3 regions of the Geobacillus sp. E263 genome follow, and region 2 is predicted to be linked to each of the others. Evidence: predicted binding sites of a transcription regulator. Region 2 holds the regulator's gene; each other region holds the start of a gene.

Region 1 (8,093 bases), 300 kb from region 2:
GGCAATTTCGCGACAGAGCTTAACGAAGCGAGCGCTCCCTTCGTGTCACGGCCGTGCAGCGGGTTCGCTCCCGGGGCAAACGGTTCGCCAGCGCGACGGCCATCTGGCGTATTTCCTGTCTTTTTCCCGTATACGACGTTCGATGTAATCGTTAAAATCGATAACGTATGTTTCGAATCGCGATACGTTTTATGTTTTTTCAATTTCGTCATAAAACGTTCGACTAAATCAACCGCAATTTGGTCGACGCGATCATCGTTATTTCCGTATTTCGGGAAATCTCCTTCGATGTCAAAATCAACGGCAATGCCGTTTTCATCTCGAATCGGTTTGACTTTTGCGTATTTGATCGCACTTAACGAATCAGCGACAACCGATAGTCCGGCGATACCAGTTGCCATCGTGCGTAAAATATGCGAATCATGAAGCGCCATTTCAATGCGTTCATAACAATATTTATCGTGCATGTAATGAATGACATTGAGTGTATTAATATAAAGTTCCGCAAGCCATTCAAGTACATGATCAAACTTACGCATGACTTCATCGTAATCTAAATATTCGGATGTAATTGGCGCAAACTCAGGACCAACTTGTATTTTTAATTTTTCATCAACGCCGCCATTAATCGCATATAACAATGCTTTCGCAAGGTTGGCGCGCGCTCCGAAAAATTGCATTTGCTTGCCAATTCTCATTGGCGATACGCAGCAAGCAATTCCGTAGTCATCGCCGAATTCCACGCGCATTAAGTCGTCGTTTTCATATTGAATCGAGCTTGTTTTTATCGACATTTTCGCGCAATATTCTTTGAACGCTTCCGGCAATTGTTTCGACCAAAGTACCGTTAAGTTTGGCTCTGGCGCAGGTCCTAAGTTATCCAACGTATGAAGGAAGCGGAACGAGTTTTTCGTGACTAACGGACGACCATCGATCGCCATTCCGCCGATCGATTCTGTTACCCATGTCGGGTCGCCGCTGAATAGTTCGTTATATTCCGGTGTTCTGGCGAATTTGACAAGGCGCAATTTCATCACAAAATGGTCGACAAGTTCTTGCGCTTCTTTTTCTGTTAGCGTACCTTCTTGTAGGTCGCGTTCGATATAAATGTCTAAGAAGGTGGACACGCGGCCTAAGCTCATCGCTGCGCCGTTTTGTTCTTTAATAGCGGCAAGATAAGCGAAATAGAGCCATTGGAATGCTTCGTGTGCGTTTTGCGCTGGTTCGGAAATGTCGTAACCGTAGCTTAATGCCATTTGTTTCAATTCGTTTAACGCGCGAATTTGTTCAGCAATTTCCTCGCGAAGGCGGATAATGTCTTCCGTCATCGTTCTTGCGCCAGTGTTTTTCAAATCCTTTTGTTTTTCTTCAATCAGACGATCGACACCGTATAACGCCACGCGGCGATAGTCGCCAATAATGCGGCCGCGTCCGTATGCGTCTGGAAGGCCGGTGATAATTCCCGCTTTGCGCGCTAATTTCATCTCTTCGGTGTAAACGTCAAACACACCTTGGTTATGGGTTTTTCGGTATTCGGTAAAAATTTTTTTCACTTCGTCGCTTACTTTGTAGCCGTATGCTTCGCATGATTGTTGCGCCATGCGGATGCCTCCGAACGGCATTAATGCGCGCTTAAACGGTTTATCTGTTTGAAAACCAACAATTTTTTCCAAGTCTTTGTTTAAATAACCCGGTCTGTGGGAAGTGATGGTGGAAACAATGGATGTATCCATATCGAGAACGCCGCCTTTTTCGCGTTCTTGTTTCGACAATTCCATCACTTGTTCCCATAGTTTCTTCGTCGCTTCTGTAGGCCCTTCTAGAAATGACTCATCCCCATAGTAAACGGTGACGTTGTTTAAAATAAAGTCACGGACGTCAATGGACTTTTTCCATTTTGACCCTTTAAAATTTCGCCACGGGTCTAATACAGCAGTAGCTTGTTTCATAACAGATCCCCTCCCAATCGCCTGTAACTATAACAGGCTGAAAAAATATATATATAACAGATTTCAACTATACAATACTATATTTATTGGCGCCTAGAACTATCTATTATTGAATAGTTTGTGAAATATTGAACAATATTAAATGAATGATGGTGTTGGTATGTAACAGGGGGAAGGGAGAAAGGATCATCAATGAACATGGAGAAGGATGTAAAAAAATAAACATCTCCATCCCTATAAAAGGGATGGAGACGGTTGTTTAGCTAACTTGTTTTTTATCAGAAGGGTAGGCATGGCGCTTATGCATGCCTTTTGCATAATAGACGACAACGAGCAAGATGAGCCAGGCTGGTCCAATGATAAGTGCGATTCGTGTGTCAGGGAAATATGCCATTAAACCGACAACTCCGACTAAAAAGGCGAGAGCGATATAAGAGCTATAAGGATAAAGCGGCATTTTATACTTTAATTGTTTTTGCTTTTCTGGGCTTAAGCGTTTACGGAAGTGCAATTGCGAAAGCAAAATAATCGCCCATGTCCAAATCGCGCCAAATGTCGCGACACTTGTGACCCATTGGAATACTTTTTCGGAAACGTAGTTTAAATACACACCGACTAACATCGCTAACGCCGTGACGATGAGGGCGACGCCTGGAATTCCGCGCTTTGTCAGTTTAGCGAAGGAAGGCGGTGCTTCTTTTTGCTCAGCCAAGTTGAAGAGCATGCGGCTTGTGCTGAAAATTCCACTGTTGCAGGAAGACAACGCAGCCGTTAAAACGACAAAGTTGATGATTCCCGCAGCGGCGTGAATGCCGATTTTTTCAAATGTTAAGACAAACGGGCTTCCTTTTTCGCCGATTTCGTTCCAAGGGTAAATGGACATGATGACAAATAATGCGCCCACGTAGAAAATTAAAATGCGCCAAAATACGCTATTGACCGCTTTGGTCAGCGATTTTTCCGGATTTTTCACTTCGCCGGCCGTAACGCCGAGCATTTCAATTCCTAAGTAGGCGAACATCACCATTTGCAAAGACATTAACACACCGGTAAAGCCGTTCGGGAGAAATCCGCCATGTTCCCAAAGGTTGCTGATGCCTGTGGCGACTCCGCCATTGCCGATTCCGAACAGAATCATACCCAAGCCAACGATGATCATAAATACAATGGTGACAATTTTAATAAGCGCAAACCAAAATTCTAATTCCCCGTACGCCTTGACAGCGAGGAAATTGATTAATGTCATCATTATTAAAGCGGCTAGCGCCCATATCCATCTTGGCGTATCAGGGAACCAAAATTGCATATAAATGCCGGCAGCGGTGATTTCCGCGATGCAAGTAACTACCCATAAAAACCAATAGTTCCACCCGGTTAAATAACCAGCAAGCGGACCTAAATAGTCGTGTGCATATCGGCTAAATGAACCGGCGACGGGATTTTCCACAGCCATCTCTCCGAGAGCGCGCATAATCAAGAACATGACCGCGCCGCTTATCGCATAAGCAAGCAAAATGGCTGGTCCCGCGAGTTTGATGGTAGATGCAGAGCCAAGAAATAGACCGACCCCAATCGCGGCTCCAAGAGACATAAGAGAAATATGTCTTTCCTCTAATCCACGATGTAATTTTTGTTCATTTTTTGGAGTTTGCATAATCGTTTCCTCCTATCGATCGGGACAATTTTGTAAAAAGCAAATAAAAAAATAAATTATTTTAAAAAATTTTTAAAGCGTTTACATTTAATATAGTACATGCTGGATAAATATTTGTAAATGTATTTATATATGAAATAAGTGGTATCTTTGTTATTTAAATAAAATTAATAATATTCTAATAAATATATCATTTGCTTTGTAATATGTATTATGGTTCATGATAGGCAATAAAAAAATGGGAATGTATGGATTTATTAAGAAGTTTTTCGGCTTGTTGTGTTTGCTCGCATTGTCAAAATTTTGTACAATGAGATTCGTTCTAAGCAAATATAAGAGGAAACGAAGGTGATGGCAATGAACGAGCAAGAAGCAAAAGCGTTCATTGAACAGCTGCAAAAAGAAGGGGTGTTGACGGAAGAAACGCGTCTTATTTGGGAAATGATTTTACCGGAACGGTTAAAGCGGATGTATGATGTACTTCAAAAGCGGACGCGTTATATTACGGTATTGACTGAAGCAGTCGACGATCCGCATAACCAAGCGGCGGTGTTGCGGACAGCGGAAGCGTTTGGCGTGCAGGATGTGTATGTCGTCACTGGAAAAGCGCCGTTTCAGCCGAACCCGCTTGTGACGCGACATGCCGATAAATGGCTGACGCTGCAGCAAAAACCGGATATTGTAACGACGATTAAAGAGCTGCAAGCAAAAGGGTATCAAGTGTATGCCAGCTATCTCGGCGAGGGAACGCTTCGCCTTGGCGACATCGATGTGTCGCGGCCGACGGCGCTTCTATTTGGCAACGAGCATAGCGGTGTGTCGCAAGAGGCGATTCGTGCCGCTGATGCGACGTTTATGATTCCAATGTATGGGTTTGTCCAAAGTTTTAATATATCAGTGGCGGCAGCGCTTTCGTTATATGATGTAACCGAGAGAGCGCGCCAACAAGCAGGCGAGCGCTACTATTTACCATTTCAAGAAAAAAAGGAGCTATTTGAAAAATGGATGTGGCAAACGTTAAATCCGCGCATTCGCGAACGGCTGGCAAAGCAGCTGGGTCGTTCTGTTTAGCCTTCCCTAAATGCGAGGGAAGGATTCTTTTTTGTTTGCGGATGGAAACAGCATGGCGAAGACCAGCTTTTTGCTGTTGTGGTCCGTAAAAAACCTTGTCGCTTCGTCCACTTTTGGCTTCAAGTCGCTTCCTTTTGGGAACATCAGCCCGTAAAACTCAGACTCGAAATGTTCTGGATCGGCGATGGTTTTGATTTTTTTATCCGGATTGTTTTTCACATACTCGCTTGCCACCGCGTTGTCCGTAACGACCGCCTCGACGCCGCCGTTTAATAAGTCCATAATCGCCACAACCGTATTTTCGAATTTTTTAATGTTTTTATTTTCTTTTCCAAGCAATTTTTCTACTGCTGCTTGTCCCGTGGTGCCGTTTTGGACGCCGATCGTTTTTCCTTTTAAGTCAAGCGCATTTTTGATTGGACTATTTTCTTTCACCATAATCATATAGGTGGATTCAAAATAAGGAATGGAGAAATCGTATGTTTGTTTCCGCTTATCATTGATCGTGATGCCGGAGATCGCCATATCGATTTCTTTGCTTTGCAATGCGGCAAAGAGCGGATCCCAGCCGTCTTGAAACAAATGAATATTCATTTTTATAAAATAATGTAGCAGAAGTGGGGTGGTTTATTTTTATATTATAAATTAATTGAATATTCGTTTTGTTTTTTGGAAAACCTTATAATATATTTATGTTCTAAACAATTGGAAAATTATAATTATTATTGTAAAAATAATATTCTTTCGTTATGATGATAGAGAAGGCAACAAAGGAAAGGGGAGAATGCCTTGGTATTGATTTCTGTCGCAGTGTATATGATTGGGATGCTTCTTATTGGGTATTGGGCTTATAAACGTACGTCCAACCTTTCCGATTATATGCTTGGGGGAAGGACGTTAGGCCCTGCGGTCACAGCGCTCAGTGCGGGGGCTTCCGATATGAGCGGTTGGCTGTTGATGGGGCTTCCAGGAGCAATGTATGCGCAAGGATTAAGTGCATCATGGATTGTTATTGGGCTTACGCTCGGAGCATATGCGAACTGGTTATATGTTGCGCCTCGTTTGCGTGTATATACGGAAGTAGCAAATGATTCGATTACGATTCCGGAATTTTTGGAAAATAGATTCGGCGATACATCGAAGCTGCTTCGGTTAATTTCCGGTCTTGTTATTATGATTTTCTTTACCTTTTATGTATCTTCTGGTCTTGTGTCTGGAGCGGTGCTGTTTCAAAACTCATTTGGTACAAGTTATCATACAGGGCTATGGATTGTTGCTGGTGTCGTTGTTGCGTATACATTGTTTGGAGGATTTTTGGCTGTTAGTTGGACCGATTTTGTGCAAGGAACGATTATGTTTATTGCTCTTATTCTTGTCCCGGCCGTAACGCTTTTCCATACGGGCGGTGTCGGCGATACGTTTACTACCATTAAAAACATTGATCCTAATTTGCTCGATTTATGGAAAGGAACTAGCTTCCTCGGTATTATTTCGCTGTTTGCGTGGGGTCTCGGTTATTTCGGACAACCGCACATTATTGTCCGTTTTATGGCGATTTCATCGGTCAAGGAAATGAAAAATGCCCGCCGCATTGGAATGGGGTGGATGATTTTCTCCGTTGTCGGCGCGATGTTGACAGGGTTATTTGGAATCGCCTATTTTTCTGAGCACGGTCCGAAGCTTGGCGATCCGGAGACCGTCTTTGTCAAGCTCGGAGAAATTTTATTTCATCCGCTCATTACTGGATTTTTGCTTTCGGCGATTTTAGCGGCGATTATGAGCACGATTTCTTCGCAGCTTCTGGTGACGTCAAGTTCCTTAACGGAAGATTTATATAAAGTATTATTCCGCCGTTCGGCTTCGGATAAAGAATTAGTTTTCATCGGCCGGCTTTCCGTGCTCATTGTAGCGTTAGTAGCGTCGGCGTTGGCGTATACGAAAAACGATACGATTTTAAACTTGGTCGGCTATGCGTGGGCAGGTTTTGGCGCTTCGTTCGGTCCCGTCATTTTATTAAGTCTGTTCTGGCGGCGCATGACGAAATGGGGTGCGCTTGCCGGCATGGTTGCAGGAGCAATGACCGTTATTCTCTGGACGCAATCAGCGTATTTAAAAAGCTTGCTTTATGAAATGATTCCAGGCTTCGCTGCGAGTTTGGCGGCGATTGTGATCGTCAGCTTGTTAACAAAGGCGCCGGAAGGTAAAATTGCTGAGCAGTTTGACCGTTTCAAAGCATCGTTATAAGAAAAAAACCCGGACGTGTTGTCGCATCCGGGGTTTTTTTCGTTAAATCGGCAGCAATTCCACTTCCGTTTTCGTTTTTAAGTTTTCTATCATGTCATGCCAGGCGTCTGATTTGTTTGGCAAAATTGCATAGTACGTCTGAAGAAAGCGGACGATGAGATCGGCCGGCAGCGTGTCTCCCTTATGGCTATAAGATAGGAAGCAAAAATCAAGGGCGGATACCGCTTCCCCATCATTTTTCCACGAAGGGTGGACGTACGGAAAGTTAAGCTTGCGGTAGCCGATATGGGACAACACTTCGCGGCGGACGTAAGGGTCCATCGGTTTAATGCCGCCGAACGAATGATCTTGCACGCGATAAGGGTCGTAAATTTCCGCAAACATGCCCAATAGCTCGTTGCCGTGCTTGGCGGCCATCCCTAGCAAATCTTTCTCGCGGTGTTCCATTAAAAAGCGGCCGATGCCAAGCCCTTCTTTACCGATGATTGTAAAGTCCGTCATTGCGACGTTCATGTCCGGGTAGTAGCGGTATTCGGTCGCACCGATGACATTATCGTCTAGTATGGCGACACAGACGCGCAAATTCTGGTCTTGGAGCGGTTCTTTCCACAGCTCAAACTCGAGCACTTCTTCTTCTGGAAATACTGTTTTTAGCAACTCATACATTTTTGCAAAAAGCGGGTCGTCAATGCTTGTAATTCGTACGTATTTCATCGATTCGTCCTCTCCCTTATTTCCAATCTGGGTACAAGTCGGTGCGGCGGTCGCGCCATGTCGTCACCGAACCTTTTTCCCGCACTTTATACAACAGCGACAAGTCGAGGTCGGCGGTGACAATCATGTCGTCGTTGATTTCCCCTTCGACTAAAATGCCGCGCGGTGGGAACGGAATATCGTTTGGTGTAATGACCGCGGCTTGGCCGAAGTTGGCGCGCATGAAGTCGACGGTTGGCAGCGAGCCGACCGTGCCTGTCGTGACGACATACACTTGGTTTTCGACGGCGCGCGCGTGGCAGCAATACCGTACGCGATGGAATCCATGGCGGTCATCGGTGCATGATGGGCAGAAGATGACGTCCGCCCCTTTGGCGCGAACGATGCGAACGGCTTCCGGAAACTCAATGTCATAGCACGTCAAAAGCGCGATCGTCCCTTTTTCTGTTTCGAACACATTG
Region 2 (8,093 bases):
GCTTTAATGCGTTCAGAATCGCCAGCGCCTTCTACGATTGTTGTATTTTCTTTTGTTACAACAACTTTTGAAGCGCGGCCAAGTGATGCGATTGTTGTAGATTTTAAGTCACGGCCTAGTTCTTCGGAGATGACTTCACCGCCAGTTAAGATTGCAATGTCTTCAAGCATTGCTTTACGACGATCACCGAAGCCAGGAGCTTTAACTGCTACGGCAGTGAATGTACCGCGAAGTTTGTTCACTACTAATGTCGCAAGTGCTTCGCCTTCGACATCTTCTGCGATGATTAATAATGGTTTGCCTTGTTGAACTACTTGTTCTAAGATAGGCAAGATGTCTTGGATGTTAGAGATTTTCTTGTCTGTGATTAAGATATATGGATTTTCAAGCACTGCTTCCATTTTTTCAGTATCTGTAATCATGTATGGAGATGCATAACCGCGGTCAAATTGCATACCTTCCACAACATCTAATTCTGTTGTGAAGCCTTTTGATTCTTCTAATGTGATAACACCGTCGTTACCAACGCGTTCCATTGCTTCTGCGATTAATTGGCCAACTTCTTCGTCAGCTGCAGAGATAGCCGCAACTTGAGCAATCGATTCTTTTCCTTTGATTGGTTTGGAGATTGCTTTTAATTCTTCTACTGCCACAGCGACCGCTTTTTCAATACCTTTACGGATGCCCATTGGGTTAGCGCCAGCTGTAACGTTTTTCAATCCTTCGCGGATCATTGCTTGCGCTAAAACTGTTGCCGTTGTTGTACCGTCCCCAGCAACATCGTTTGTTTTGCTTGCAACTTCAGCAACAAGCTTCGCACCCATGTTTTCAAATGGATCTTCTAATTCGATTTCTTTCGCGATCGTTACACCGTCATTCGTAATTAATGGAGAACCGAATTTTTTCTCTAATACAACGTTACGGCCTTTTGGACCTAACGTTACTTTTACCGCATCAGCTAATTTGTCCACACCACGTAACATCGCACGACGAGCTTCTTCGCTGAATTTAATTTCTTTTGCCATACCCCGTTACCTCCTTATGAAATAGAATCGTTAAGTATTTTGTTAAGTATTATTTTTGCATATCTATGTTATCAACGCTATATTAACCAATAACAGCTAAAATATCGCTTTCACGTAAAATTAAGTATTCTTTGCCATCATATTTTACTTCTGTACCAGCATATTTCGAGAAGATAATACGATCGCCAACTTCTACTTCTGGAGCTACACGTTCACCGCTGTCAAGCACGCGACCTTTACCAACAGCAACTACTCTGCCTTCTTGTGGTTTTTCTTTCGCAGTGTCTGGCAATACGATGCCGCTTGCAGTTTTTTCTTCTGTTTCAATCACTTCAATGACAACGCGATCACCTAATGGCTTTAACACGGAAAACAACCTCCTTGATAATAATTTTCTCCGTTCTTATTAGCACTCGTCTTAACTGAGTGCTAACACACTTATAATATTAATGAACTTCTCTTTTTTTTGCAAGTGGGAAACACCAAAAAATAATATGTTTTTTCTCGTTTCCTGCCCTTTTTAATTATTTCACATTTCCACAAATCTAAACAACAACAATCCATTCTTTTTTTGTCATTTTTTATAGAAGATATGCTACAATACGGGAAGTATCACTATATTATTTTATCGGCAAAGGGGTAAGTTTCATTGAAACGACGCTACTGGTATGTCATTATTACGTATGTCATCATGCAGCTATCAGGTATTGCAGGGGTCCCATTGTTGCATTTTCTCGGTGTTGGAAAACACGCAAAAAATGACTTTGTGGCAACAGAGATCGCCTCTGGCTATTGGGCGGTTATCAGCTTTTCTATTGCCTTCTTCATCATTCTCTTTTTCTTGCGTGAAGATATAAAACAGCGGCACACCCGTTATAGCGTTCCGTTATCTGCAGCATGGATGTGGGCCATTGGCGGCGTCTTTTTAGCCTTGTTTGCCCAAAGCATTGCCGCCAATATTGAATGGCGCTTGCTCGGCATCGAGCCCGGTTCAGAAAATACAAAACGAATTGTCGAGATGATTCGAGTCACCCCATTATTGATGGTCGTTACTTCTATCATCGGACCGATTTTAGAAGAAATTATTTTTCGCAAAATTATTTTCGGAACACTATATCAAAAATATAATTTCTTCATTTCCGCACTAGTTAGTTCTCTTTTATTTGCGGTTGTCCATATGGAGTTCGAACACCTGCTGCTGTATGCGACAATGGGATTTACCTTCGCGTTTCTTTACGCGAAAACAAAGCGTATTTTCGTTCCGATTTTTGCCCACGTCACTATGAATACGTTCGTCGTATTAATACAAACGATATTTGCGGATGAGATAGAAAAAATGATGCGGCAAACAGAACAGATACAACTCATTATTGGAGGCTTTTAGTACGATGAAAAGGTCACCATTACAATTCGCTTTTTTCTATTTCCTTATGGGCATCTTATTCACTTACTTGTCGATTCAAAGTGCGGATGAAACCATTTGGAATTTTTTCACGATCGTTCTTGCGATAATAGCTACGCTTGATTTTGGAACTGCGATACGTCTGTTAGTACTTTACTTTAAAAAATGAACCTCCCGCCGCATTCACGGGAGGTTTTCTTGTTCCGTCTGCGCCAATAGCGCTTTGCGATAAGCTATTTTCGAAATCCAAATGCTCACTTCGTATAAAATCGAAAGCGGAATCATGACAATGACTTGTGACAGCACATCTGGCGGCGTAATGACCGCCGCTAAAATCAATAATGCTAAATAAGCATATTTGCGCACCTTTATTAATAGCATCGGTGTAATCAAGCCAAGCCTTGTTAAAAACATTACAACTACCGGCAGCTGAAATACAATTCCAAATGGCAAGATCAGATGAAGCAAAAATTCAAAGTATTCATTAATCCCTATCACCTGATGAATGCCGAGACGGGACGCTAAATTTTGCATAAAACGAACGACGAAAGGAAATAAGATGAAATACGCAAAACTAATGCCAGCTAAAAAGAGAAAGATCGAAATCGGAATGTAGCTTAACGTGACTCTTCGTTCCTTTTCATACAGCCCAGGACTGACAAACGCCCAAATTTGATAAAGCAGAACTGGCGCGGTAAGAACAAACGCAAGAACAAACGCAAATTGAAAATAAATTTTTATTGGATCTGTTAAACGAAAGGCGTTCATCGTTAATTCTTTCGCTTCGTCCGTTCGCTGCAAATATAAAATGACGGGCTCCACGAAAAAGAAACTAGCAATAAGGGCAATGACAAAAAACACAAGAACAATAATAAGTCGCTTTCGTAATTCTCCCAGGTGTTCATACACCGACATTTCTTTATCGTCCATACTTCAATCATCCTAACAAATCATAATTGGTCTGGTTTTTTTTCATCCTCGTCTGTTAATCCTTTAGTGGCATCCTTAAATTCCCGCAGCGATTGACCGAGCGATTTGCCCAGCTCCGGAAGTTTTTTCGTCCCAAACAATAATAAAATAACAAGCACAATTAACAAATATTTCACTTTTTATTCTCTCCTTTATCGGCCGGATAATTTTTTAAGAAATAAACTAATGATTGTAATTCAACCGCCAAATCAATATGATGGACACGAATATGTTTCGGTACGTTCAATCGAGCAGGTGTAAAGTTTAAAATTCCTTTAATCCCTTTTTGAACGAGACGGTCCGTAATCCATTGAGCGGCAGGAGCCGGTACGGTCAAAATCGCAACAGGAATTCCTTCGTGAAGGCGATTTTCCAATTCATCCAAATGATATACTGGCACACCGCCAACTTCTTTTCCTACTTTCTTTTGATCGACATCAAATGCCATCACAATTTTTGTATTATTATTTTTTGTAAAATTATAATTTAAAAACGCTGTCCCTAAGTTCCCGACTCCAAATAACGCCACTTCGGTAATTTCATCTTGATCAAGCGTCTTGCGAAAAAAAGATAATAAATAATTGACATTATATCCGTATCCTTTTTTGCCAAGCGCACCGAAATAGGAAAAATCACGACGAATGGTCGCGGGATCAACTTTTACTGCCTCACTTAATTCCGCAGAAGAAACTCGTTGTTTTCCTGAAGCATGTAAATTTTTCAAAAAGCGGTAATATAGTGGCAAACGTTTTGCAGTTGCTTGCGGAATTTTTGGTTGTTCATTGTTCATTCGCAAATCCCCCAACACTACTGTTTTCTCGTTGATAATGGCCTGATTTCCCACCTGATTTTTCCACTAAATAGGTTGGGCCAATCACCATCCCTTTGTCTAGCGCCTTACACATATCATACACGGTCAGTGCACAAACAGAAGCAGCCGTCAGCGCTTCCATCTCCACACCTGTACTTCCTTTTGTTTTTACCGTTACGGTGATCAGCAATTGGTAAAGCGCTTTTTCTTCCTCGACATGCCATGCAAATTGGATGTCGACACCTTTTAACATAAGAGGGTGGCACATTGGAATTAAATCAGACGTTTTTTTTGCGGCCATAATGCCGGCTACTTGCGCAACAGCAAGCACATCCCCTTTTTCAATCATGCGATTTGTCATTTTCTCGTAAATTTCTTTATTTACGGTCACGCTCGTTTGTGCTACCGCTACTCGAATGGTATCCTCTTTTTCCGTAATATCGACCATTTTTGCACGGCCTTGTTCATTAAAATGCGTAAATGATGACACACATATCTCCCCCATTTATAAACTATACACTATTTTTAGACATCTGTCTTTTATCGTTTTGTTTTATTGCGATAAGAAAACAAATTACGCTACACTATTATTGTTAAACGAGAGGTGAACAACAATGATTATTTTACAAGTCAATCAACTAACAAAATATTTCGGTGCTGACCTTATTTTATCGAATATAAAATTAGAAATACAATCCAAAGATAGGATTGCGCTCGTCGGAAGAAACGGAGCAGGAAAATCGACACTGTTAAAAATTATTGCTGGTGAGATGTCTTACGATAGTGGAGAAATCATCAAACCAAAAGAAGTATCGATCGGATATCTTGCTCAAGATAGCGGTCTACACTCCTCTTTATCCATTTGGGAAGAAATGATGACAGTATTTGCTCCTCTAAAAACAATAGAAAAACAATTGCGCCAGATGGAGCTGCAAATGGGAGACCCTGATCTAATCGCCGATTCTTCCCGCTATGAAAAATTATTGAAAGATTATGATGCATTGCAAGAACGCTATAAAGAACAAGGCGGTTATCAATACGAAGCGGATATTCGTTCGATTTTACACGGCTTACAATTTGCGAAATATGACTATATGACGACTCCCGTTCAATCGTTAAGCGGCGGACAACGAACTCGTCTGGCGCTTGGAAAACTGCTTTTAATGAAGCCTGATTTGCTTATTTTGGACGAACCGACAAACCATTTAGACCTTGAAACATTAACATGGCTCGAACAATACTTGCAAACATATCCTGGCGCTATTCTTATCGTATCCCACGACCGCTACTTTCTCGATAAAGTTGTCACCCAAGTATATGAGCTGTCACGGACAACATTGAAACGATACACAGGAAATTACAGCCGTTACTTAGAACAAAAAGCAGCCGAATATGAACGAGAACGAAAACTGTATGAAAAACAACAAGAAGAAATCGCAAAACTCCAAGACTTTATTCAACGCAATATTGCCCGTGCCTCCACAACAAGACGTGCGCAAAGCCGGAGAAAACAGTTAGAAAAAATGGAGAGAATGGAAAAACCAGCAGGAGACGAAAAAGTTGCTTCCTTTTCTTTTGACATCGAACGGCAAAGCGGAAATGACGTATTAATCGCTGAAGATGTCGCAGTCGGATATGATGAGAACAAGCCGCTCATTCGCAACATTCGTTTCCGCATCACGCGCGGGGAAAGCATCGCCTTGGTCGGACCGAACGGAATCGGAAAGTCAACGTTGTTAAAAGCGATTGTAAACAAACTTCCGCTGCAATCAGGACATTTCCGTTACGGTTCGAACGTGCAAATCGGCTATTACGACCAAAACCAGGCTGATTTGTCCTCGAATAAGCGCGTGCTCGATGAACTTTGGGATGAATACCCTGACAAAACGGAAAAAGAAATCCGCACCGTGCTCGGAAGCTTCTTATTCTCTGGAGACGATGTATTAAAACCTGTATCGGCCTTAAGCGGCGGTGAAAAAGCGAGACTGGCGCTTGCCAAACTGATGATGCAAAAAGCCAATTTCCTTATTTTAGACGAACCGACAAACCATCTTGATTTAGACAGTAAAGAAGTGCTCGAAAATGCCTTAATCGAATATCCCGGAACTATTTTATTCGTTTCTCACGACCGCTATTTTATTAATCGAATTGCCACGAAAGTATATGAGCTTTCTAGTGACGGAATTACCGAGTATTTAGGCGATTATGACTACTATGTCGCAAAAAAGGCGGAAATGCTGGAGCTAGAACGTCTCGCTTCCGAGAAACAAACAGGCCGTTCTCATGAAGAGGCATCATCGAAACTGAGCTACGAACAGGAAAAAGAGGCGAAAAAACTAGAACGACAGCGCAAGCGGCGCATTGAAGAAATTGAAACAGAAATTAGCGAATTAGAACAGCAAATCGCATACATCGACGAACAATTATGCGATCCAGAAATTTATCAAGACCATGAGAAAGTACAAAAATTAACAAAAGAGAGTGACGAAATGAAGGGAAAATTAGAAAAATTACTAGAAGAATGGGAAACACTTCATACATTACAATAATAATTGCGAAAAAACATCCACGGTTGTGCATACCCGTGGATGTTTTTTAGTTAGTCACATACCCACAAACTTATCCCCAATTTTTTTCCCACAATTTAAGTTATTCACGGATTTTTCCACATTATCCACAAAAAAAGCCGTTTTTATATGAAAAAATTTGTGGTTATTTCATCCCTAGTGAACTACCCCCACTTAATTTTCTAGCGAAAATTTGAAGTGGGGGCTTCCAAAGAAGTTTGACTGCTTCAAGCAATCCTTATTCTTTGAGGCGTGTCCACTTCGCCGCTAGAGCATAAGACACTCAGGTCTACAGCTTTACTTTTCTTTAAGATGTTTAATGCACCATTTACATCAGCATTGATTAGTTTGCCGGACTTTGTTCGATACAAACCTCGCTTAATACGTTTGCCACTGAACTTATATTCTTTTGGATTGTCGGCATTATATTCAGGAATCTCATCCCCGTCAAAAAAGCTGGCTTTAGACGTATATGACTCTTCCTGTTTGAAGAATTTAATGCCGTAAAATTTACAAAGATACTCTAGTTTTTCTTTTATATTACCGAGAGGAATATTGACAAAGTTTTGATTTGTCTTTTTTCCTAGATTCATATTGCGCTGCAATGTTTCAGCATAGCCAATGACAAGTTTGCCAATTTGATTTTCAATACAGTAGTTTATGATGTAACGGCAAGTCTTGTTGATATAATCATTCACTTTATTATTGCGATTCATAGCAAGCAAAGCCTGTTTACGGGTTGTACCTTTGATTTTTTGCTTATCTTTAATGCTTTGAAGTCTGGCATTTTCTTTGTTAAACCATTGATTAATACTTTTTAATCTCCGCCCATCAATGATGAACGATCTGCCGTCTGATGTGACACAAGTGGCAAGATTATTCACTCCTAAATCAATCGCCAGTGCTTTTTGGTCATTTAATTCTCTTTGATCTTCAGGCATTTCATATTTGTACTGAATCTCAAAGAACCTGGCATGATGTTTAGGAATGATTTCAATCTGCTTAATCTTTTTGTCCAGTAACACAGGCGGAATCGTTATCGTGATAGGCTTATGAGTCTTTTTATACAGATTCGAATACGGTATCGTGAATTTGTTGCCGTCTATACGAATTTGACCAATGATTAGTGAATGAAAGCCATCTTTTTTAAGATATTTTGGGATACTGATAGCCTTGTAGTCATATTTGCCTTGTTTGGCTAGTTTTACTAAGCCAAAGAAAGATTTAAAAGCCTCATTAACCTTTTTTAAAATTTGCTGTGCCATGTTGCTGTTTAACAGCTTATAGTTTTCGTTCGTTTTGGCAAGATGATAGTTTTT
Region 3 (8,093 bases), 180 kb from region 2:
GCCGCAAATCACCTACGCCAATGGGCTGTTGCCGTGGGCGTTGTTTGTGGCCTATCGGTATCACGGCCGCGTCGAGACGCTGCAGGCAGCTAAAGAAAGCCTCGACTTCCTGCTGGATAAGATGAGCGGCCAGGGAGGCGTCATCCGTCCTATCGGCAATCGCGGTTGGTGCAGCCGCAACGGACGCGCTGACTGGGATCAGCAACCCGTTGATGTGATGAAACTGGCCTTGGCCGCCCGCGAGGCCTATCGGGTATTGGGAGACGACACGTACCGAGAAGTCGTTCGCCGCTGCCGCGATTGGTTTTATGGCGATAACGACCTCGGTGTTCCCCTCGCCGATCTGAGCGATGGGAGCTGCTGTGACGGCCTAAATTCGGATGGGCCGAATCCGAATCGAGGGGCTGAGTCGACACTTTCCTATTTATTGACGGAAGCTATGGCAAATTCCTTGCAATTGGAGGTGGTTTTCAATGAGTCTTTCGATGGAACAACGATCCGTTCTACCGAAGCACGTGTTTAAAGAGTACGATATTCGCGGACGCGCAGGAGAGGAGCTCGACGAGAATTTTGCCTATTTGTTAGGATTGGCGTTTGCAGAAATGGTACGGCAAGCCGGTGAGGAGAAAGTGGTGGTTGGCCACGACAACCGCATCTCTTCACCTGCATTACACCGTGCGCTGATTGCGGGGCTTAGCCAGGCGTCGTGTCGGGTGATTGACATCGGTCAGGTGACGACCCCGATGTTCTACTACAGCCTCGAGTACACTAATGTGCCGTGCGGCATGATCATCACCGCAAGCCACAATCCAGGCGACGAAAACGGTTTTAAGATTGCAATGAATAAGACTACCATTTATGGCGAGCGCATTCAGGAACTGCGGCGGACGATGGAGCGGATTCTCCACTCACAAGGGATCAACCGCATCGACACGTGGAAGGAAGGATATGTGGAGACGCTTGACATCGAACCAGCCTATCTGAAAATGCTGCAAGACAAGATCCAGCTGGGATCGCGCAAGCTCAAGGTAGTGGTCGATTGCGGCAACGGGACCCCTTCGGCGATTGCGCCGAAAGCCTTGGAGGCATGGGGCTGCGAGGTCATACCTTTGTATTGCGAATCCGACCCGACATTCCCTAATCACCATCCAGATCCGGTAGTGCCGGAGAATCTGAAGGATTTAATTGACGTGGTGCGACGGGAAAAGGCGGATCTCGGTGTGGCATTCGATGGCGACGGTGACCGATTGGGCGTCGTCGACGAGGAAGGAAACATCCTCTGGGGCGACCAATTGATGATTTTATTCTGGCGTGAGATTCTCCGCAGCTATCCAGGAGCCGAAGCGCCGGTTGAGGTCAAGTGTTCGCAGGCGTTGGTCGAGGAAATCGAACGGCTTGGCGGCAAACCGTTCTTCCATCGCACTGGCCATTCACATATTAAGGCGACACTGCGCAGCCGGCCAGAGATTCCGTTTGCAGGTGAAATGTCCGGACATCTGTTCTTCAATGACGAGTTCTACGGCTATGATGACGCCTTGTACGCGGCGGGGCGGCTGTTGCGCATACTCTCCAATGATAACCGCAAGCTGTCGCAGCTATTTGCCGACGTGCCGCGATATCAAGCCACTCCGGAGACGCGCGTGCCTTGTCCGGAAGAGAAGAAGGCGGAAGCCATCGCCGCGGTCAAACAGCGGTTTGCAAGCAGCCATAAGGTCGTGGACGTGGACGGCGCCCGCATTCAGTTCAAGGATGGTTGGGGATTGGTGCGTCCGTCGAATACGCAGCCTATCCTTGTTCTGCGCGCCGAAGCCAAGTCGCCGGAGACATTGGCCGATATCAAACAGCAGCTGGCTGACGTACTCAGCAACCCGCCGCTTAACTTGACCATCACATGGTGATGCAGGGCACGATTGAAATCGGATCACCGATTATCGGCGCTGGCCCGAACAGCGTAGACTGTTCGGGACGGTGCCGTTTTCCTTTTTTGCAGTTATGTCGTGTCACTTATTGACCATAAAAAGTCAACTACCCAACGGCTAAAGCCGTGGACTTGCAGCTAGCCTAATTGGCTGCCGCGTTCGGCTGGTTGACAGCAGCCCTGCGGATGTTTTCCGCAGCCACGTTGTCGGCAGGGGCAGCGTACCCACAAGCTCGACAACAAAACTGATCCCTTGACGGTCTGTTTTCTTTGGCCACATGTCCGCAAACCGGACAGGTGCGGGAAGTATTTTTTGGATGAACCAATACCACCGGCACGCCAGCGATCGCCGCTTTATACTCAATAAACTTTCTCAACTGATAAAAAGACCAAGAAGAGTGTTGACGACGCTGTTGCTTTTTAACCGTTTTCTCGGTGCGTTGGCGGATGCCCTTTAAATCTTCAAGGGCAATGCCGCATCCGAGTGCCTTTGCCTTTTCAACAATCTTCTTACTAATGCAGTGGTTCACATCACGGGCAAATAGTTTTTCCTTCTTGGAACGCTTTTTAAGCAGGCGTTTCGCTGACTTGGTGCCTTTCTTTTGGAGTTTGGCGCGAAGTTTCGCATGGCGGCGGCGCAGCCCGTTGACCTTCGAGCCGGAAAATACCTCACCGGTGCTATCGACGGCGATATTAATGATGCCAAGGTCCACACCGATAAATCCGTTTTCGGAATTGGGCTGGCCTTCGGGAACGTCCACCACGAGCAGTAAATAAAAAATACCGTTTTGAAGGACTAAATCGGCTTGACCCCGAACACGGTTGCCGCACAGCAAACCTTGATGGTAGCGGCTAATAACCATAGGGATTTCCATTCTTCCTTGCAAGGTAAGGATGGAAGCATACTCTAACCCTTTAAAGGACAGGATTCTTTCATCATACACGATGGCACCGGTTTCTTTAAAGTTATGCAAGGTTTTTTTATCCAAACGATAGCTTTCCGACACTTTGCCGATGGCACGAACGGTCATTTGGGCAGAGAGGCCAAATTTTTCCCTGACGTCATAGTAGCAAAGCCGCTGGATTTTCGTTTTGGAAAAGGTTCTGGAGCGAAAAGCAATCTCGCTAATATAGTTGCATGCTTGGTTAAACCGTTTCATTGTTTCCAGCAGCGCATGAAACTGTTCAAGAGTTGGCATTAATTTAATCTTGAGAGTGCAGAGCATTCTTGATTCACCTACCTTTCTAAATCCAGTGTACTTATATTGAACGAAAAATTCAATATATACTGAAAATATAAACCCCGCCTTCCTTCCACAGCTAAAGCAGTGGGCTTCCGGCGGATGTTCTCGTGACTGTTCCGGCACGAGGAACCACAAATGCGAAGTCAGGAATGTTTATGGCGGCGGTGCCTAGATTTAGTGTTCCTGCACTAAGGTCAACAGTTGGCGCAGAACTTCCGAATCCAAGGATAGCTCCAGTACTAACTATTACACCTGCAACATCAGTTGTAGACAGTGCAACAGGAGTTGTTCCAGATGCATACGGAATAATAGCACCGGCTCCTGGAGGTCCTGGTGTTGCAGGTCCATTCACTGTCACCGCTTGCCCATTAATACAACCACATCTTATCTTTGGCTTATGGTGATCTTTACATTTTTCTCCTCAATCTTTTGACATATGTTTCCCCTCTTTTAATTTAATTAAGATTCGATATTAATATATGAGCAGAATAATAAGTTTGATTAGACAAGTTGTAGGTTAAGCGTTTGTATTTCCAAAATTAGGATATTGAATATTCGGAGATAAGATAGCCAAAAGGAGGCATTCCCTCTTTCTCTTGTAGATTTTTTCAGTTCAGAATGTTCATTGATGTTCCAGCTAGCCATGCTGTTTTTGAATGTTTGCATTTACGTTGTTCATATGATGATTAAATCGATTTACTATAAAAATATTTGCCGCCATGGTTGGGAGTAAGAAAAAAATAAGTTTTATTCAAATATTTGTCACAATTTAGAAGTGTAAGCGTTACAAGAAAAAAATTAAATAAAAGTTCACAAGCGTTTGTTTTATTATCGTTTACAATATATACGTGAAAATAATCACAAATAAATATATAAAAATAATATTTACCTCACTAGATTGGTCACCAAAGAAAGGATGAATCTATCTTGGAGTCATTATCAATTAGTGGAATAGTTATTCGATTTTTATTAGGGGGAGGCGCGGTCGTCGCTTCTACCATTATCTCGAGAAAATTAGGGCCGAAAATAGGAGGAATTTTTGCTGCCTTTCCCGCTGTATTTTTAGCAGCATTACTGACACTTCGGCTCGATGCAAAGGGCAGTGAATTAGTGGAAAAGTCGATTGTTCTATCCCAAGGAGCCGTTGTTGGGATGTTCATCAATATTATGTGTGCAATAGGGGTCGTTTACTTTTGTACTAAGCAAGGTTGGAAACGTGGACTTACACAATCAATAGCTGGATGGTTTCTCATTTCCATCATTTTTGCTGTCATTTCAGGATATTTTTAATTAAAGGTGATTGTATGGATAGACGTGATTTATTTTTCCGTTTTTTATTCGGAGGATCAGCTGTTGTGTTAAGTTATGTAACGGCAAAACTATTACCATGGAAAGTTATCGGGGGAATTTTTGCCGCATTTCCAGCCGTTATGGTTATTGCTGTGATGATGGTTGGCATGAAGAAAGGTTCTAAAGATGCAGCGAAAACTGCACAAGGATCTGTTTATGGGATGATTGGTGGTTTCATTTGTGTGTTAACGGTTTTATTTTCTCTACAACTTACACAAAATTGGTGGGGAAGTTTTATCTCTGGTTTGATTACATGGTTTGCAAGTTCGTTATTCCTTGTATACATGCGGGATCATAAAAAAGAAAATAGAGCATCAAATATCAAATTGGAACATTGATAAAGAGGTGGCAGACCGAAAAACAATGGAGCCATGAGTAACGAATACAGAAGCCTGGCATGATACGAACGTGCCGGGCCTTTTATATGTTATGAAAGATTGAATTAATAGAATCGTAAACAATAGATGGAAAATGGTAGAGGTTGTTTGCCTGTTAACTGATGGTTTTGATCCATCGGCATTTCAAGACTAAAAGATTATTAAGAGATCGACTTATGATATTGAACATATGAAAATAGGACTATATAGTTGAATTATCTATCCTTATTTTCCTAAACTTGACTTCGCTTTACTTATACGTAAATAATAGATAAGGATGACAATATTACAAGTAAGTGAGTTGAGGAGGAATTGAATATTAAAGATTTTTTGCAGCATGTTCAAGATGCATATGCAGCACTCACGGAGTTAAGCATTATTATGCTTGATTTACAGCATCAACCTGTTACAAAAGTCTCAAATATAACGGAATTAGCGGAGCTTGTACTTTTTTCTCCAGATAAGCCGTTTCCTCCTTCATGTTTTCCGAATGACTATACCGAATGGCAACGTCCGATGGTTGTTCAGACAGGGTATTGGGGAGTAAAGGCAATTGTCGCACCTGTACTAGTGGAACAAAAAGTCGAGTATTGGATTTGGGCAGGTGCGTTTATTGAAGAAGAGACAAAACTGATGATCAAGGAGCAGTGTTTTCGTTTCCCTGACTCACAAATATGGCTTCAAGCCATTGAACAAACAAAAGAGCAAACGATATCGTCGGTGGAAAAAAAGTTAAATGATATTGAAAAAATGGCAACAATATGTGGCGAGTTTATTAGCAATAATAGACAAAAACAACATTACGAACAGTACTTCTATTTATTAGATACGGCAGTGGATCGTGCGCAACAGTTTTCTTTACATATGGACGATTTTTTACATATGTTTCAAAAGATAGACTCTGATATAGATTTTTCATTGTATATAAAACGGCAAAATCGCGAATGGGTTGTTGCACACGCTGTGGGAGAAAAGGCAGAACAGCTTTGGAATCAGCAGATAAAAACCGCTTTTCCTCCACTATCAAACTCCCTATTTCATTCGCACAATGTTGTTTGTGTTGAAAATGCCGCGCTTGACCCACGTTTTGCTTTTTTCGTGAAAAATGGAATAAAACCGAGTACTGTTGTGGTATATCCGATTTTGCACAACGATGAAGTAGAAGGATGGATTGTGATCGGCAGTCAAACAAAACGTTCATTACCGAAAGAGGCAGTCCAAATCGGCGCTATTCTCATGAAATATTGGCAATTACATTCCAAATATGAATTAGCTTACATAAAAATGGATCGACATTTCATGAGATTATCGATGTTAATAGAAATTGGCCAGGCAATGAATGTTGTAAAAGATACCGATGAAATTATACGGATGATGACGGATTTTGTTGCGGAACTGGCGTACGGTGATTTCGCATTTACAGTGTTAGCCGATCATAAAAGGAAAGTAAAGGTTCATTGTGGCGCCATTTCAGAACAACAAGTAACAGAATATTATGAAGATGTTTGCCAACGCTACTTTTCTACTGAAAAAAGACTGCTAGAAAATATACCGAAGCTGCGTGAAACAAAGTTTGGGACTGTAATGGAAATTTCATTTTCGGTTCATGAACATGTGCACGGCGTGATGGCTGTTCATTTGAAAGATATCGAGGCTGCAAAAGAAGCGGAAGTATATGTTGCGGCATTAATAGGGATCGGCACAATGGTCATGAAGCAAAATACTTATCAGACGCCAAAGCAAGAATTGAATATCGATATGCTATCGGAACGCTTAACGACCCGGGAGATGGATGTGTTAAACTTATTAGTCCAAGGATGCAGCAACCGCGAAATTGCGGATCGATTATTTATTAGCATTCATACGGTGAAAAACCATATTACAAATATTTTTCAAAAAATAGGGGTAAACGACCGTTCTCAGCTAATTGCTCTTGTATATCAGTTAAACAATCGTAAAGTTATCAATGAGGAACATCATTAGACAAAATTATGGATCGATGATGTTCCTTTTTTATTTTCTGCTTGTTTAACATGGAAATGTTTTGGTATATAGGAAATAGGAAGCAAAATAAATTTGTATTATAATCATTAATAGTATATAAGAACTAGGTATTTAGTTATAATAAACATATAGAAGCGAACATAGTGCAATGTTGCTGTGTTGTTATAAAGATGCTCATCCCCTATGAATAGAAAGTGTTATCGTACTTACAAAAGTACTATTTAGCACACATATTAATAGAAGAAATAGGGGGAATATTGATGGAAAGTATAAGTATAAGGAGAAATATCACAGTAATGGCAGGTTCTGATATTATGAAAGCGATGGATATAACCGAGCAAATCGCAAGTGAAATGGGATTTTTGCCACGTGATTGTCTCTTTCTTCGATTAGCAACGGAGGAAGCGTGTACGAACGCGTATGAATATTGTCAAAAAACAAACCAGCTGCCTTTTGAAGTATTTTGGAAATGTGGAAAAGAGAATTTGATTATTGGTGTAAAGCAACATGGAAAGAAATTTGACATTACAAGAAAGGATGAGGTCAACAAAGGCTTGCGCGGCAGGGGGTTGCAGCTTATCACTCATATTGTAGACGATGTTTATATTGAACAAAAAGGGAATAACGTATTGTTTTATATGTGTAAATATAAAGCTCATTGACGACTGTTGGAGGAACGGAATATGGGTGCACAGCATGAACTAATTGATGTTTTCGTATGGAATGAAGATATTACTTTGAACAATACCGAACAATTTCGAAAAGCGATGGCTAAGTTTATTCAAAATCCAGCTGAGTATCTCATATTAAATATGGAACAAGTGAAATATATTAATAGCGCTGGTCTTGGCATTATTGCCAATAGTGTCATGACGGCAAGAAAGCAGCAAAAAGAGCTGGTGATCGCAGGGGTTCGAGATTCACTTCAAGAAATTTTCCATATTGTTAAGTTTGCTTCGTTTATTAAACTTTTCGATACGGAAAAAGATGCGATTAATTTTTTTATGGAGAATGGGATATGATTCATACGCATTTGCAAAAAATCAGGAAAGACAAAAATGTTTCGTTAAAAGAATTATTGGAACTTTTTGACGAATGGAACACACTCTGTAATAAAGCGGACCAAGTTTATTGGCTAGCCAACTTAGCGGAAAGGCGGGTTATTTTTGTTTCTCCGTCTTGCGAGAAGATTTACGGAAT

The links. Region 2 encodes Rex, which represses fermentation and respiration genes when NADH is low (regulators of the CRP and FNR family bind a similar motif). Its sites were predicted from a motif close to TTGTGAAATATTTCACAA; they were not measured.
Region 1: a site for Rex is predicted at 2,068-2,085, ahead of pflB (formate C-acetyltransferase). Genes of this name have one in related genera too.
Region 3: a site for Rex is predicted at 4,009-4,026, ahead of FNL97_RS15635 (DUF3147 family protein). Genes of this name have one in related genera too.

The regions. Positions count from the first base shown of each region.
Region 1 is NZ_CP041632.1:42,466-50,558, forward strand. Features, by position in the region: gene pflB (formate C-acetyltransferase) at 1-1,949, opposite strand, end outside; gene FNL97_RS00220 (amino acid permease) at 2,209-3,603, opposite strand; gene FNL97_RS00225 (TrmH family RNA methyltransferase) at 3,961-4,674, shown strand; partial or broken gene FNL97_RS00230 (transporter substrate-binding domain-containing protein) at 4,681-5,244, opposite strand; gene putP (sodium/proline symporter PutP) at 5,464-6,918, shown strand; gene FNL97_RS00240 (GNAT family N-acetyltransferase) at 6,961-7,632, opposite strand; gene FNL97_RS00245 (carbon-nitrogen hydrolase family protein) at 7,649-8,093, opposite strand, start outside.
Region 2 is NZ_CP041632.1:3,216,843-3,224,935, forward strand. Features, by position in the region: gene groL (chaperonin GroEL) at 1-1,025, opposite strand, end outside; gene groES (co-chaperone GroES) at 1,108-1,392, opposite strand; gene FNL97_RS16375 (CPBP family intramembrane glutamic endopeptidase) at 1,675-2,409, shown strand; gene FNL97_RS16380 (YdiK family protein) at 2,456-2,596, shown strand; gene tatC (twin-arginine translocase subunit TatC) at 2,611-3,357, opposite strand; gene FNL97_RS16390 (twin-arginine translocase TatA/TatE family subunit) at 3,378-3,533, opposite strand; gene FNL97_RS16395 (redox-sensing transcriptional repressor Rex) at 3,530-4,186, opposite strand; gene moaC (cyclic pyranopterin monophosphate synthase MoaC) at 4,176-4,697, opposite strand; gene FNL97_RS16405 (ABC-F family ATP-binding cassette domain-containing protein) at 4,822-6,756, shown strand; gene FNL97_RS16410 (RNA-guided endonuclease InsQ/TnpB family protein) at 7,002-8,093, opposite strand, start outside.
Region 3 is NZ_CP041632.1:3,037,931-3,046,023, reverse strand. Features, by position in the region: gene FNL97_RS15655 (glycoside hydrolase family protein) at 1-523, shown strand, start outside; gene FNL97_RS15650 (phosphomannomutase/phosphoglucomutase) at 474-1,898, shown strand; gene FNL97_RS15645 (RNA-guided endonuclease InsQ/TnpB family protein) at 2,062-3,144, opposite strand; gene FNL97_RS15635 (DUF3147 family protein) at 4,090-4,452, shown strand; gene FNL97_RS15630 (DUF3147 family protein) at 4,467-4,850, shown strand; gene FNL97_RS15625 (response regulator transcription factor) at 5,202-6,872, shown strand; gene FNL97_RS15620 (ATP-binding protein) at 7,154-7,555, shown strand; gene FNL97_RS15615 (STAS domain-containing protein) at 7,577-7,915, shown strand; gene FNL97_RS15610 (SpoIIE family protein phosphatase) at 7,912-8,093, shown strand, end outside.